Regions from separate parts of the Bradyrhizobium sp. UFLA05-112 genome, predicted to be linked through region 3. Evidence: predicted binding sites of a transcription regulator. Region 3 holds the regulator's gene; each other region holds the start of a gene.
What was found. The regulator PhoB, encoded in region 3, activates phosphate uptake and scavenging genes when phosphate is short. The targets are predictions, from matches to a motif close to TGTCATNNANCTGTCAT.
Positions count from the first base shown of each region.

Region 1: SO180_RS09815 (DUF47 domain-containing protein) is a predicted target of PhoB. The motif match lies at 3,079-3,095, and genes of this name have one in related genera.
Region 2: SO180_RS19095 (CehA/McbA family metallohydrolase) is a predicted target of PhoB. The motif match lies at 3,510-3,526, and genes of this name have one in related genera.

Region 1 is NZ_JBANBK010000012.1:111,562-116,565, reverse strand. Features, by position in the region: gene SO180_RS09830 (ABC transporter substrate-binding protein) at 1-1,068, shown strand, start outside; gene SO180_RS09825 (branched-chain amino acid ABC transporter permease) at 1,142-2,011, shown strand; gene SO180_RS09820 (branched-chain amino acid ABC transporter permease) at 2,013-2,981, shown strand; gene SO180_RS09815 (DUF47 domain-containing protein) at 3,137-3,781, shown strand; gene SO180_RS09810 (inorganic phosphate transporter) at 3,881-4,885, shown strand; gene sugE (quaternary ammonium compound efflux SMR transporter SugE) at 4,878-5,004, opposite strand, start outside.
Region 2 is NZ_JBANBK010000030.1:42,745-47,748, forward strand. Features, by position in the region: partial or broken gene SO180_RS19090 (Mu transposase domain-containing protein) at 1-554, opposite strand, end outside; gene SO180_RS19095 (CehA/McbA family metallohydrolase) at 787-3,417, opposite strand; gene SO180_RS19100 (transposase) at 4,014-4,142, shown strand; gene SO180_RS19105 (hypothetical protein) at 4,418-4,666, opposite strand.
Region 3 is NZ_JBANBK010000006.1:13,100-18,103, forward strand. Features, by position in the region: gene SO180_RS05055 (aspartate aminotransferase family protein) at 1-497, opposite strand, end outside; gene SO180_RS05060 (GcrA family cell cycle regulator) at 953-1,465, shown strand; gene phoB (phosphate regulon transcriptional regulator PhoB) at 1,691-2,398, opposite strand; gene phoU (phosphate signaling complex protein PhoU) at 2,413-3,129, opposite strand; gene pstB (phosphate ABC transporter ATP-binding protein PstB) at 3,141-3,959, opposite strand; gene pstA (phosphate ABC transporter permease PstA) at 3,956-4,801, opposite strand; gene pstC (phosphate ABC transporter permease subunit PstC) at 4,803-5,004, opposite strand, start outside.

The DNA.
Region 1 (5,004 bases), on a different contig from region 3:
GCGGCGCAAATGGCGGTCGAGGATTCCGGCCTTGTTGCCAAGGGCTGGAAGATCGACATCATCTCCGGTGATCACCAGAACAAGCCGGACATCGGCACCGCGATCGCGCGGCAATGGTTCGACGTCGACAAGGTCGATGTCATCGTCGACGTGCCGAATTCCGGCGTGGCGCTGGCCGTCAACAACGTCATCAAGGAGAAGAACGGGGTCTACATCAATTCGGGTGCTGCGACCTCCGATCTCACCAATGCGCAGTGCTCGCCCAACACCGTGCACTGGACCTATGACACCTATATGCTCGCCCATACCACGGGCCAAGCGCTGGTGAAGGCGGGCGGCGACACCTGGTTCTTCCTGACTGCCGACTACGCCTTCGGCGCGGCGCTCGAGCGCGACACGACGGCGGTGGTGCTGGCCAATGGCGGTAAGGTTGTCGGCGGCGTCAAGCATCCGCTCAACACGCCGGACTTCTCCTCCTTCCTGCTCCAGGCGCAGTCGTCCAAGGCCAAGGTCATCGGCCTTGCCAATGCCGGCGGCGATACCACCAACTCGATCAAGCAGGCGGCCGAGTTCGGCATCACCAAGGGCGGCCAGAAGCTCGCCGCGCTGCTTCTGTTTCTCACCGACGTCAAGGCGATCGGGCTCGAGACCGCGCAGGGCCTCAACTTCACCGAGACCTTCTACTGGGACATGAACGACCAGACTCGCGCCTTCTCGAAGCGCTTCGCCGGGAAGATGAAGAACAGCGCTCCGCCGACCATGGTGCAGGCGGGCGTCTATGCGGGCCTGCGTCATTACTTCAAGGCGCTGGAAGCGCTTGGCGGCAATCCGCACGACGGCGTCAAGGTCGTCGAGAAGATGAAGTCGATGCCGACCGAGGACGATCTGTTCGGCAAGGGCGAGATCCAGCCGAACGGCCGCAAGATTCACAACGCCTATCTGTTCGAGGTGAAGAAGCCCTCCGAATCCAAGGCGCCGTGGGACTTCTACAAGCTGGTCGGCACGGTGCCGGGCGATCAGGCCTTCACACCGCTGTCCGAAAGCAAGTGCGCGCTGTTGAAGAAGTAAGCGGCAATAACGGTTCGCCGGCCAATGCCGGCGAACCACATGAGGAACGCTGAAGGGACTGGGTGCGGGATCGATGCAGGCTCTCTATGCACAGCTACTGGTGGGACTGATCAACGGCTCGTTCTACGCGCTGCTCAGTCTCGGGCTTGCCGTGATCTTCGGCATGCTGAACATCATCAATTTCGCCCATGGCGCTCTCTACATGATGGGCGCGTTCGTCGCGTATTTCCTGCTCAACAATGATTACCTCAGTATCGGCTACTGGCCAGCGTTGATCATCGCGCCGATCGTGGTCGGGATCTTCGGCATGATCCTGGAGCGGACCATGCTGCAATGGCTGACCGGGCTCGATCATCTCTATGGCCTGCTGTTGACGTTCGGTCTGGCTCTCATCATCCAGGGCGTGTTCCAGAACTACTTCGGCTCGTCCGGTCTGCCTTATGCCATTCCCGACCAGCTCAAGGGCGGCATGAATCTCGGCTTCATGTTCCTGCCCATCTACCGCGGCTGGGTGGTCGTCTTCTCGCTGGTGGTGTGCCTTGCGACCTGGTTCCTGATCGAGAAGACCCAGCTCGGCGCCTATTTGCGCGCCGCGACCGAAAACCCGACGCTGGTGCGCGCCTTCGGCATCAACGTGCCGCGCATGATCACGCTGACTTACGGGCTCGGCGTCGGCCTTGCCGCGCTCGCCGGCGTGCTCTCCGCGCCGATCAACCAGGTGCGGCCTCTAATGGGTGCCGACCTCATCATCGTGGTGTTCGCGGTGGTGGTGATCGGCGGCATGGGATCGATCATGGGCTCGATCATCACCGGCTTCGCGCTCGGGGTGATCGAAGGCCTGACCAAGTATTTTTACCCTGAGGCCTCCAACACCGTCGTGTTCGTGCTGATGGTGCTGGTGCTGCTTGTGAAGCCAACGGGACTGACGGGAAGGGCGGCCTGATATGACAGCCTTGACTGACGACACCTTGCCAGTGACGGCGCGCGCGATGCGCGACGAAATGATCGTCTTCGTATTCATGGCGCTGGCCCTGGCTGCCGTGCCGTTCACCAGCATCTATCCGTTCTTCGTGATGCAGGCGCTGTGCTTCGCGCTACTCGCCTGCGCCTTCAACCTGCTGATCGGCTATGGCGGCCTCTTGTCGTTCGGCCACGCGATGTTCCTCGGCACTGCCGGCTATTGCAGCGCGCATGCGCTGAAGGTGTGGGCGCTGCCGCCGGAGCTCGGTATTCTCGCTGGCGTTGCCGCAGCCTTCGTGCTCTCGATCGTGACCGGCTACATCTCGATCCGCCGCCAGGGCATCTACTTCTCGATGATCACGCTGGCGCTGTCGCAGCTCCTCTATTTCATTTACTTGCAGGCGCCGTTCACGCATGGCGAAGACGGCATTCAGGGCATTCCGCAGGGCCATCTGTTCGGGATCTTCGATCTCTCCAAGGCGACGATGCTTTATTACGTCGTGCTGGTCGGCTTCCTCGCCGGCTTCCTGCTGATCTACCGCATCATCAACTCGCCCTTCGGCGAGGTCCTGAAATCGATCCGCGAGAACGAGCAGCGCGCGATCTCGCTGGGCTACCGCACCGATCAGTACAAGCTGCTGGCCTTCATCCTTTCAGGCACGCTGGCGGGCTTTGCGGGCTCACTGAAGGTGTTCGTGGCGCAGAACGCCTCGCTCACGGACGTGCACTGGTCGATGTCCGGTGAGGTGGTGCTGATGACGCTGGTCGGCGGTCTCGGCACCATTTTCGGGCCCGTGGTGGGCGCCTTCGTGATCATCGCCATGCAGCAGTACCTGGCGAGCTACGGCCAGTGGGTGACGGTGATTCAGGGCGCGATCTTCGTGATCTGCGTGCTCACCTTCCGCCGCGGCGTCGTCGGCGAAATCGCGCATTACTTCCGGAGATCTCTGTAAGCATTTGATCAAAAGCCTGTTTTCGCGGTTCTTGAAAGTGGTGGATGAAGTGCTTCGGGCGACGTGACGTGGCACGCGCGCGGCCTGAAAATGGTCTATGACAATTTGGTGACAGTCCTCCCGGACCGGCCAATCTCAACCCGGCAATTATCCCCATGATGCGTTGGTTTCGCGCCTTCCTTCCCAAGGAGGAACGGTTCTTCGATCTGTTCGACCGCCACGCCCAGACCGTGATCCACGGCTCCATCGCGCTCCAGGGCATGCTGAACGGCGGCGAGGAGACGCCGGTCTATTGCCAGCGCGTCAACCAGTTCGAGAATGATGCCGACAACATCACGCGCGAAGTGCTGACCGCGGTGCGCCGCACCTTCATCACCCCGTTCGACCGCGGCGACATCAAGAACCTGATCACCTCGATGGACGACGCCATCGACCAGATGCAGCAGACCGCCAAGGCTGTGATGCTGTTCGAGGTCCGCGCCTTCGAGCCGCCGATGCGTGAGATCGGCGGGCTTTTGATCGAGTGCGCCAACCTGGTGGGCCGCGCGCTGCCGCTGCTTCAGGAGATCGGCAAGAACGTCGCCATGCTGACCGCCATTACGGAGGAACTGACCAAGCTGGAGGGGCGGGTCGACGATCTCCATGACATCGGGCTGAAGGAGCTGTTCTTGAAGCACCGCGACGGCAACGCGATGGATTTCATCGTGGGTGTCGAGATCTACGATCACCTCGAGAAAGTCGCGGACCGCTTCGACGACGTCGCGAACGAGATCAACAGCATCGTCATCGAACAGGTCTAGCGCATGATCCGGAAAAGTGTGCAGCGGTTTTCCCTCGCGACAAACGCGGAGCGCGTTTGCGCCGAGATCATGCGCAAATCTTAAAACAGGAACCGCGCCGTGGATGCCGTGTTGGGTCTTCCCATCCTGGTCGGACTGATCGCAGTCGCGCTGCTGTTCGATTTCCTGAACGGCCTGCACGACGCCGCCAATTCGATAGCCACCATCGTCTCGACCCGCGTGTTGCGGCCGCAATTCGCGGTGTTCTGGGCTGCGTTCTTCAATTTCGTCGCTTTCATGGTGTTCGGCCTGCACGTCGCCCAGACCATCGGCACGGGGATCATCGATCCCTCGATCGTCGACGCCCAGGTGATCTTTGCGGCTCTTGTCGGCGCTATCATCTGGAACATCGTCACGTGGGCGCTCGGCATTCCGTCGTCGTCGTCACATGCGTTGATCGGCGGCCTCGTCGGCGGCGGCATGGCCAAGGCCGGGATTTCGGCCGCGGTCTGGAGCGGGCTGACGAAGACCGTGCTGGCGATCGTGCTCTCGCCGCTGGTCGGCTTCCTTCTGGCGATGATGCTGGTTGCGATCGTCTCCTGGGCCTCGGTGCGCTCGACGCCGTTCGCCGTCGACCGCGCCTTCCGCATCCTGCAATTCGCCTCCGCCTCGCTCTATTCGCTCGGGCATGGCGGCAATGACGCCCAGAAGACCATGGGCATCATCGCCGTGCTGCTCTTCTCGCAGGGCCAACTGAGCGGTGAGTTTTACGTGCCGTTCTGGGTGGTGCTGTCGTGCCAGGCGGCGATGGCGATGGGCACCCTGATGGGCGGCTGGCGGATCGTGCGCACGATGGGCCTGCGCATCACCAAGCTCACGCCGATGCAGGGTTTTTGCGCCGAGACCGGCGGTGCGGCAACCCTGTTCATGGCGACCTTTCTCGGCGTGCCCGTGTCGACCACCCACACCATCACCGGCGCGATCGTCGGTGTCGGTGCCGCCCGCCGTGTCTCGGCGGTGCGCTGGAACGTGGCAAGCTCGATCGTCTATGCCTGGGTGATCACGATACCGGCGTCCGCGATCGTCGCGGGACTCTCCTGGTGGGCGGTGCAGTTTTTCAGGTAACGAGCTTCAACCCGACGATGCCGCCCACGATCAGCCCAATGCTGGCGAGGCGCAGCGCCGTGGCCGGCTCGCCGAACAGGATGATCCCCAGGGCTGCGGTGCCGACCGCGCCGATCCCG
Region 2 (5,004 bases), on a different contig from region 3:
CGATCGAGCGCCTGCTCGCACAATCGCTCGACGATGGCGCGCACCTGTTTGTAGCGATGGATGTGATGACACACCGCGTGATCGCAGGCCTGCTCGACAAGCCGGGCCGGATACTTCTTCGCAAGTCCGACAATGCCCCACATCGCGCGTTGTCCGACGCGGCCTTCGGTGTCGAACAGGTGCTGACAGAGCGCCTTCGCTTGCAGTCGATGTCGCGGGCGCTTGCCAGCAGGAAGGGCGGTCTGACGGGATGGATTGAACGGGCGCTCGTTGTCCGGCAGTGCGAGCGAACCGGGCCGTGCGGCGCGGGCATGAACGCGCAGCATCGCTTGAGTGCTGCGGTCGCAGATCTCGATCGTGGTGTCGTAACTGCGTACCAGGACCTGGCTGCCGATCGGCGCAGGGCGCGCGGCATAGTCGCTGTGATCCACGCGCACGGTGGTGTCGTCGTAGACAGTGCGCACGAGCTCGGAGAAGTGACGGAAGCCGGTCTCGAGTAATGGCCGCAGATCCTGCGGCTTCTCCTCCTGGAACATGGCCTGGACCTCACGCTTGTTCAGTCTTCGTCGGAAGCATGACATCGATTGTGCTCGTGAAAGGGTCCATCGCTAGCCGGGACCGTAGCGACAAAAAGTGCCTACCGCAGTACGGCTCAAGCGTTTTATTGCAAACAACTTTGGGAAATCTAACGGACGAGAATGCGCCGGCGAATGCGGAGACTCAACATTGCGACCAGAGGCACAGATGCATCGCACTGTAAATCAGAGCAATCAGATTCGTTTGCCATCAATGCTCACGTTTTATATGAGCAAAGTGAACGCGTGTGTGCTCGTGCCTTGTGCCGAGATGGTGAATCCGCTCGCGGAGACGATGATGAGCAAGCTGCAGAGTGGCCCTTAAGCGCGCGTGCCGCGCTTCATCTGTTCTCGGCGCCACCGTGTCCAGGTAGGCTATTGACCCCTCGATCTGCGCAAGGACTGCCACTGCGTCAGTCGTTGCGAAGAGAGGGCTATTTCCGACGTCGACATACACAGCGCTGGTATGTGCGGCTATGTCGGCATCACGCCCAGCAACACTGCCTCTCACCCGGATTGCCAGCCAACAGGATTCTGCGACCTGCAGTAAACGGTGCCCTTGGCACGACAACCCGTCGCAGCGCGTTTCATCGACAACCGCGCCGTTACGAACGACTTCGATGCGGTTCGATGGGACGCTGACCGACTCAATTCTCCAGTCGACCGTAATCATACCGCCCCCAGGAGGCAGCTGGATCGTACTTCCAGGGCGCCTCCCTTCTACAGTCATACTGACGAGCGGGCCGACTGTAACGAACGTGTCGCCGTACCGTACGGCGTCCATCCAGTTGCGATAGGTGAAGTCGCGGTCTCCCAGCTGCGCATATGTCCGAATACCGCCAAGGAGCGAGGCAGCACTCATCTTGTCGGAACCCGCGACCAACGGCAAACGATAGCCAATGTTGAGATACCTATACCAATCGGCCAGTCCGAAAGCGCAGATTTGGGCGTTTCGCGGATTGACGGTCATCATTTCGACCGCATCGATCAATCCGAGAACGATGTTTGCCGCATGCCCCGCCTTCCGGTCGGGAGCGTGCGGCAATACGACGAGTCCTCCTTGCCGATGGCAACGTTCCGCCCAGCTCGCCGTGGTGGTTTCTAGAGGATCACCGATCGCTGATTCGCTTGGACCGGCGACGCACAACGGATTAATGATCTCGCCCTCGTATCCAAGAAGAGAGATGTGCCCGAGCACCTCCATGCGGTTCTCGGTGCCGACGCGAACCAAGAACTCGCCATCGCCACCCAACTCTTTCGCTCCCAGCGTCGTTCGACCGTCGAAATCGCCAACATTGCTGAACATTTCGCCCCACTGGGACGCGAGCAGGTTGACGACGTTGACCCCTTCCGCCCGCCCCTCGAGAAGAGCGGTCTGCGGACTAAGAAAATGAACATGAGTGTCGGAACTAACCCAACCCTGCTCGCGCCAGCGGAGTACTTTTTCTAACTGGAAAGTTAGGGTCTCGGTGCTCTCACCAATGTTGACTATGCGCCGGAGCGGGCGCATCTCGAAGCCTCTTGTTATTTCAACGAAAATGGGACCGACCGGAACGTCGACAACGCAATTCCCATCCACATAGGCATACTGATTCAGGCCATTTGCGAACTCGGCGAAGAAGTCCTCGAAAAATCCGGTATTCACCTTCCGATGGTAACCCTTCGGCGGAAGATATTCACCATGTGGGCCATGCACATGTAGGCGTGCGGCAATGCACAAGCCTGTGTCTTTGTCAATTATCCGAAACTTCACGGGCCTCGCGGCCGGCTCGACGGCCACGGCTTTCAGTGGGGAGGCGGTGGGCGAGTGAGCAGCTTCCAACGAACGCAGCTCGTGCACGAGCAAACTGCCGTCGTCAGACCGTAGGTAAAGTCTCGCATCAGGGTGAGCGGAGTATTCGACGATAACCTCTTGACCAGACCGCACCGGCTGGACGTCATGCAGATCGCTCAGCCAGTCTGAGCACGAGTACTCTAGTACGGCGCGAGCAGAGATGACGGTTCCGAGGTCGATACCAATTTGATTGCCGCGATCGTCAGTATCGATTTCTCCTAGAGTGTTGAGATTCACTCCAGGGGGCAGGCGCATTCTCAGCTTGCGGCGACCTTGAAGGCGCAGGGGATGCTCGGTTAGCTCGGTGGTACTCACCGCATAGATGAGCGAGACCTCATTTTCCGCTCGCACTCGAATGGCCGTGATCTCCTTATGCGGTTGCGAATTTGGCAGCGCATAAAGCCACAGGTTCTCGCCATTAAGACGGCGCCCCGAATTCGCTCGCATTTCGGCATACCCGAAACTCAGGCCTGACGCTCGTCCGAGCGCGACATCTTCACCATGGGTCGCATGTACGCTCGGTTCCCGCGCCGGTACTGCTTCGAAAGGACTAGCGCCCCAAGAGATATGCCTCTGTTGAATTCCGAAGCGCCGCAACACGGGCACCTCGACCTCGCTGCCATCGGCATATTGGAGCGAGTAGGTCGACACCAATTCACCAAGGTCACTGCCGTCGTTAGGGCGTGTCGGCCCGATACGCCCGAAGCCGTGGGGCGTCTTAGGTGGACAATCGGTGACTGCCTGAACAAAGATCACGTAGGTGGCGACCGTCGGCGAGAGAACAATGCTGACAGGAGCCTCTGCAGGCCGCAGAGCTAGCACATCTGCCCCACCTTCGTCGCCGAAAATAAACGGCATGCCTCGAAGCGTCTGGGGCCCTTGGAGCTTGGCGCTCCAATTGCTGTCGCCAGCTTTCTGACCGAGCCTCGCGTCCAGCTGCCGGCGTCGAGTGTTGAAATAGCGCTTTAGGTCTACAGCAATGAAGTGCGGCGACGGTGGCGTTTTCATTCTGCCGGCTCCAGTCCGGCAGGTCGAGTACTAGCAATCAAGCTGAGTCACCCCATTCGTTCTAGACTTCTAGCACATTAAAATCATGAAGCATGACAGCTGTGTGACAGGTCGTGCTGCCGCAATATGGGAAACACTGTGCTCCCGGCTGAACTCGCTTCTGGAGACAGACCCGGGGGATCCACCGCGAAGGCGTCGGAGTGCGATAGTCCTCTGTGAGGAGCGCATACCCGTGGCACTCGTTAGCTGAGATGAGCCCACCGCGATACCAGTTGGCTCATAAAGCTCAACACCGACAGTCGTCTCGAGTGCGACACCAACCCCGGGACCGGAATCATCAAGGCCCCGATGCAGGCGAGAAAGGCCTAGCCATTCAGTGCGAGTACTACGTTGGAGCTGAGCGGAGTGGGTGAACGATGGGCTACGGCTGCTGAGTTTGTAAGCCGATATGAGGCTTCTATGAATGCAACTAATTTTGGAATGCAACTAATTTTGGCACTAGAACTTTCCACATGATTGAAGCGATCGCCGACCGTCTTGAGAGAGCGCCGCGGTAGCTTCGCCGACGCTGGTCGGCCGAGTTCAAAGCGCAAGTTGTGACGGAAGCGCTGGAGCCTGGCGCGAGCGTATCGGCGATTGCCCACCGGATCGGCATTCACCCGTCACAGCTGTTCGCCTGGCACCGCGAGCTCGGGCCGAGCGGCACTCGAGTTGGGAGGGTGTAGCGACGTCTGTGGCAGCCGCAGTGATCGAGATTGCCATTGGCGAGGACATCGTGCGCGCCGGCATGGATGTCGACCAGGTACACTTCTAGCGGGTGATCCGAGCGGTTCGTTTGGCATGATTCTCTGGTGTTCCTCGCCAGCCATCCAGTCGATTTCCGCAACTATGCGGCGGACATGATTATGCGGAGTTGGCTTTGGCAACACGTGGATTATGACGCATCCACAGGTAGTTAATTAAGAAGCGGGCACGCATTCGCTCCACATAACTATGCTCCTCACGATGATTCAGCATCGTGAGGAGAGCGAAGATGGATACCAATAATCGTAATCACTGGTTCCTCGATCCGGGACCGGTGTCGTTGTGGATTGATCAGTTTGCGGCCGACCTTGCCGCTCAGAGATACACACCGCTGACCATTGGCGGTTATACGGCTTGGGCGCGTCATTTCGCGGCTTGGCTCGGTGCTGAGGCTATCCCAATCGATGCCATTGATGACGACGTCGTTCGTCGCTTTGCCGAACATCGGTGTCACTGTCCCTGCAGCCGGCAATGGCAGCGTATTTCGCCCCGCTATTGGCGGCGCGCAAGGCGGTTCGTTGTTTTCCTCCAACGGATCGGAGTCGCACGAGCACCCTCGAAGGTCGCGTCACCATATCCCCTGGTGGACGACTATCAGAGCTGGCTGCGTATTCACCGGGGACTGTCGGAGCGGACCATTACCCGCCATCGGCGCGATTTGCATCGGTTGCTGCCAGCACTGGCACGGCGACCCACGACTATGACGCAACCCTCATACGTAAAGTTGTCCGCGAGTGGCGTGAGCGGACCGGCCCCGCCAACATGCGGACCATAACGAGCGCC
Region 3 (5,004 bases):
TCATGCGGCACTTGGTCGAAGCCGTCCATCGGCGGACCGAAGCCTTCGAGATATTTTGCAGACCCCGTAGCGGCGAGCGTTGCCAGCGTGCGGCCATGGAAAGCGCCCTCGAAAGTGATCATGCGGTAGCGCTCGGGATGGCCCTTGGTGGCATGATAGCGGCGCACCACCTTGATCACGCATTCCATCGCCTCGGCGCCGGAATTGCAGAAGAACACGAAGTCCGCAAAGCTCTCGTTGCAGAGCCTGACCGCGAGCTTCTCACCGTCCGGGCTCTGGAACAGGTTCGACATGTGCCAGAGCTTTGTCGCCTGCTCCTGCAGAGCCCCGACCAGATGCGGATGCGCGTGACCGAGCGCATTCACGGCGACGCCCGACGTGAAATCGAGATAGCGCTCTCCATTGGTTGCGACCAGCCAGCAGCCTTCGCCGCGCTCGAAGCCGAGCTCGGCCCTGGCGAAAACGGGAAGCAGATGCGTCGCGGCGCTCTTGGTCATGGCGGTCACTTGGATGTTGGGGCCGGCTGAGGCTGCCTTGCGCAGCGCATCATTGACCTGCCCGGAAAACGAAACGTGCCGCCTTTTAAGGGCGGCACGTGTCACCATTTTATGCTTGGAAAAACCGCTGTCAATGCCGCCAGAAGGCCCTGCAAGGCGCCTGACCCGTAGTCTTGCGGTGGCGATTTTGAGTTCTTTTAGCGACGGAACATGTGGACGCGGAGCCGCAGACTCTTGCGCGGGAGTCACGCCATATTGTAGCGTTTACCGTGTCAGATACGACATCTCGTGCAGCAGTTCTGATCCTCTTAGTCCTCATGTACCGGCGTAACGTTCAGGTGCGTTTTTCGCGCCCGGCGAGCCTTAAGGGATTCTGGGGGCACGGGTTTTTCGAGGCTTAGACATCGCCACGCGGCCCCAAGGATTGGCAGGCGCGCGGCGAAGGGAAGGGTGCAATGACGGTTTTGACCTGGTCCGACGATCGCGTCGAGCAATTGAAAAAGCTCTGGGAAGCCGGGCTTTCGGCCAGCCAGATCGCTGCCGAGCTCGGGAATGTGACGCGCAACGCCGTAATCGGCAAGGTGCACCGGCTGGGCCTGTCCGGTCGCGCCAAGAGCCCGTCCTCGGCGGCTCCCCGGCCCCGCAAGGCGCGCCCCGCACAGCACATGATGCGGGTGAGCCGCCCGATCTCGCGCGGCAACACCGCCCTCGCCCAGGCCTTCGAGGTCGAGGTCGAGCCCGATCCGATCACCTACGACAACGTCGTTCCGATGAGCCAGCGCCTGTCGCTGCTCGAGCTCAACGAGGCGACCTGCCACTGGCCTGTCGGCGATCCCTCGAGCCCGGATTTCTTCTTCTGTGGCGGCAAGTCGCTCTCGGGCCTGCCCTACTGCGCGCAGCATTCGCGCGTCGCCTACCAGCCGGCGGCGGACCGCCGACGCGCACCGGCCAAGCCCGGCACGCGCTGAGGTCATCAGCGCGCGGGGCTGGCCGACGCGCAACGATGGTTCAACAAATTGGATGTCGTCCCTGCGAAAGCAGGGACCCATAATCCAGGGCGCAGTTATTGCGCGGGAAGATCACTCCGAGTCTTCGCCAAACCACTCCCCGTGGTTATGGGTCCCTGCTTTCGCAGGGACGACATCGGAGAATGTGGCGGCAGCCCGCTGGATCACCGCTGCCACCTGCAAACCTTAAGTCTGCTCCGCCTTCGCGAAACGATCGTCCAGCGCGTAGCCGGCGCCACGGACGGTGCGGATCGGGTCCTGCTCGCGGCCGAGATTGAGCAGCTTGCGCAGACGGCCGATGTGGACGTCGACGGTGCGCTCGTCGATATAGATGTCACGGCCCCAGACGCTGTCGAGCAGCTGTTCACGCGAGAACACCCGGCCGGGATGCTCCAGGAAGAACTCCAAGAGGCGATATTCGGTCGGGCCGAGGTCGATCGGCCGTCCGGAGCGCGCGACGCGACGCTTCTCGCGGTCGAGCTCGATGTCGCCGTAGGCGAGTATGGTCGCAAGCCGCTCGGGGCTTGCACGCCGGAGCAGGCCTTTCACGCGCGCGAGCAACTCAGGTACCGAGAACGGCTTGACGATGTAGTCGTCGGCGCCGGTCGCAAGCCCCCGCACCCGCTCGCTCTCCTCGCCGCGTGCCGTGAGCATGATGATCGGCAGCTGCTTGGTCTCGGGCCTGGCGCGAAGCCTGCGGCACAGCTCAATGCCGGACAGGCCCGGCAGCATCCAGTCGAGCACGATCAGGTCGGGGATATGCTCCTTGAGGCGGGTGTCGGCGTCATCGCCGCGCATCACCGTCTCGACATCGTAGCCGTCGCCTTCGAGGTTGTAGCGCAATAGCTCGGTCAGCGCTTCCTCGTCCTCAACAACCAGAATGCGTGCGCCCATGGCGTCGTCGCTCCTTAAGTGTTCGGCACGGTCGTGGCGAAGGTCGTCATGTCGCCCTTCGGGCGCTTGTCGGCGATGGCCTGACCTTCGATCATGTAAAAAACGGTCTCGGCGATGTTGGTCGCATGGTCGCCGATCCGCTCGATGTTCTTGGCGCAGAACATCAAATGGATGCAGAACGAGATGTTGCGCGGATCCTCCATCATGTAGGTGAGGAGCTCGCGGAACAGCGAGGTGCAGATCGCGTCGACCTCCTCGTCGCCTTTCCACACCACCATCGCCGCCGGCAGGTCATGCGCGGCATAGGCGTCCAGCACCGACTTCACCTGCTGCTGCACGAGGTCGGTCATGTGTTCCAGGCCGCGGAACAGCTTTAGCGGATGGAAATCGGTCTCGAGCGCGGCGACGCGCTTGCCCATGTTCTTGGCAAGGTCGCCGATCCGCTCCAGATCGGTCGCGACGCGCATGGCGCCAACGATCTCGCGCAAGTCGACCGCCATCGGCTGGCGGCGCGCGATCGTGAGCACGGCGCGCTCCTCGATCTTCTTCTGGAGCGCGTCGATCTCGGCGTCGGTTGCCACCACGCGCTGGCCGAGCGCGACGTCACGGCGGATCAGCGCATCGACGGAATCGACGATCATGCGCTCGGCAAGGCCGCCCATCTCCGCAACGAGCCGCGTGAGCTCTTGCAGGTCGGTGTCGAAGGCCTTTGCGGTATGTTCAGAAGCCATTTCCTGTCTCCTCAGCCGAAGCGGCCGGTGATGTAGTCTTGGGTACGCCGGTCGCTGGGCGACGTGAAGATCTTGCTGGTCTCGTCGAACTCGATCAGCTCGCCGAGATACATGAAGGCGGTCTTGTCCGAGACGCGCGCCGCCTGCTGCATGTTGTGGGTGACGATCGCGATCGTGTAGTTCTCGGCGAGCTCCTGGATAAGCTCCTCGACCTTAGCGGTCGAGATCGGATCGAGCGCCGAGCAGGGCTCGTCGAACAGGATCACCTCGGGACGCACCGCCACGGTGCGGGCGATGCAGAGACGCTGCTGCTGGCCGCCGGAGAGCGACAGGCCGGAGGCGTTGAGCTTGTCCTTGACCTCGTTCCACAGCGCGCCGCCGCGCAGCGCCTTCTCGACGCGGACGTCCATCTCCGATTTGGAGATCTTCTCATAGAGGCGGATGCCGAAGGCGATGTTCTCGTAGATCGTCATCGGGAACGGCGTCGGCTTCTGGAACACCATGCCGACCCGGGCGCGCAGCAGGTTGAGGTCGAGCTTGGAGTCGAGGATGTTGGTCTGGTCCAGCATGAGCTGACCGGTGGCGCGCTGTCCCGGATAGAGATCGTACATCCGGTTGAAGATGCGCAGCAGGGTCGACTTGCCGCAGCCGGATGGGCCGATGAACGCCGTGACGCGATTGGTGCCGAGCGTCAGGTTGATGTTCTTCAGCGCGTGGTGCTCGCCATAATAGAAGTTGAGATTGCGCACCGTCACCTTGGCCGGAGCCTCGGGCAGCGTCGGAGACGCCTGACGCCCGGTGGAACTTACGGAAACGGACAGATCGCTCATTTTGCAGTCCTCTCGGCGCCAAGAATGCGCGCGCCAATGTTCAGGGCAAGCACGGTCAGGGTGATCAGCAGCGCCCCGCTCCAGGCCAACTGCTTCCAGTAGGCATAGGGGCTCTGCACGAAATTGTTGATGGTGACCGGCAGGTTCGCCATCGTCTTGTTCAGGCTGAGGCTGAAGAACTGGTTCGACAAGGCGGTGAACAGCAGCGGCGCGGTCTCGCCGGCGACGCGTGCGGTGGCGAGCAGCACGCCGGTGATGAGACCGGAGCGCGCCGCGCGGTAGGCGATCCGCTTGATCACCAGCGAACGCGGCAGCCCAAGAGCAGAAGCCGCCTCGCGTAGCGCGTTCGGCACCAGCAGCAGCATGTCCTCGGTGGTGCGCAGCACGACCGGGATCACGATGACGGCCAGCGCCAGCGCGCCGGCGATCGCCGAGAAGCCGCGCATCGGCACCACCACCGCACCATAGATGAACAGGCCGATGATGATGGAGGGTGCCGACAAGAGGATGTCGTTGATGAAGCGGATTACCGAGGTCAACTTGTCGTTGCGACCGTATTCGGCGAGATAGGTCCCGGCGAACAGGCCAAGCGGCGCGCCGATGCCGACGCCGATCACGGTCATGATGATCGAACCGATGATGGCGTTGCGCAGGCCGCCTTCGGTCGAGCCCGGAGGCGGAGTGTCCGCGACGAAGATCTGAAGGTTCAGACCGGTGAGGCCGTTGTAAAGCAAGGTGATCAGGATCAGCGCGAGCCAGGTGACGCCGAAGGCGGCGGCAGCGATGCAGAGACCACGGATGACGATGTCCTTGCGGCGGCGGCGTGCGTAGATCGGGTTCATGTTACTTCCCCGCCTTCTTTTCGAGACGCAGCAGCATCAGCCGCGCGCCGGCGAGCACGAAGAACGTCAGCACGAACAGCAGCAGGCCGAGCAGGATCAGGCCGGACTGATGCAGGCCGTCGCTTTCGGCGAACTCGCTGGCGATCGCCGCCGAGATGGTCGTGCCTGGGGCGAAGATCGACGACGAGATGCGGAAGGAGTTG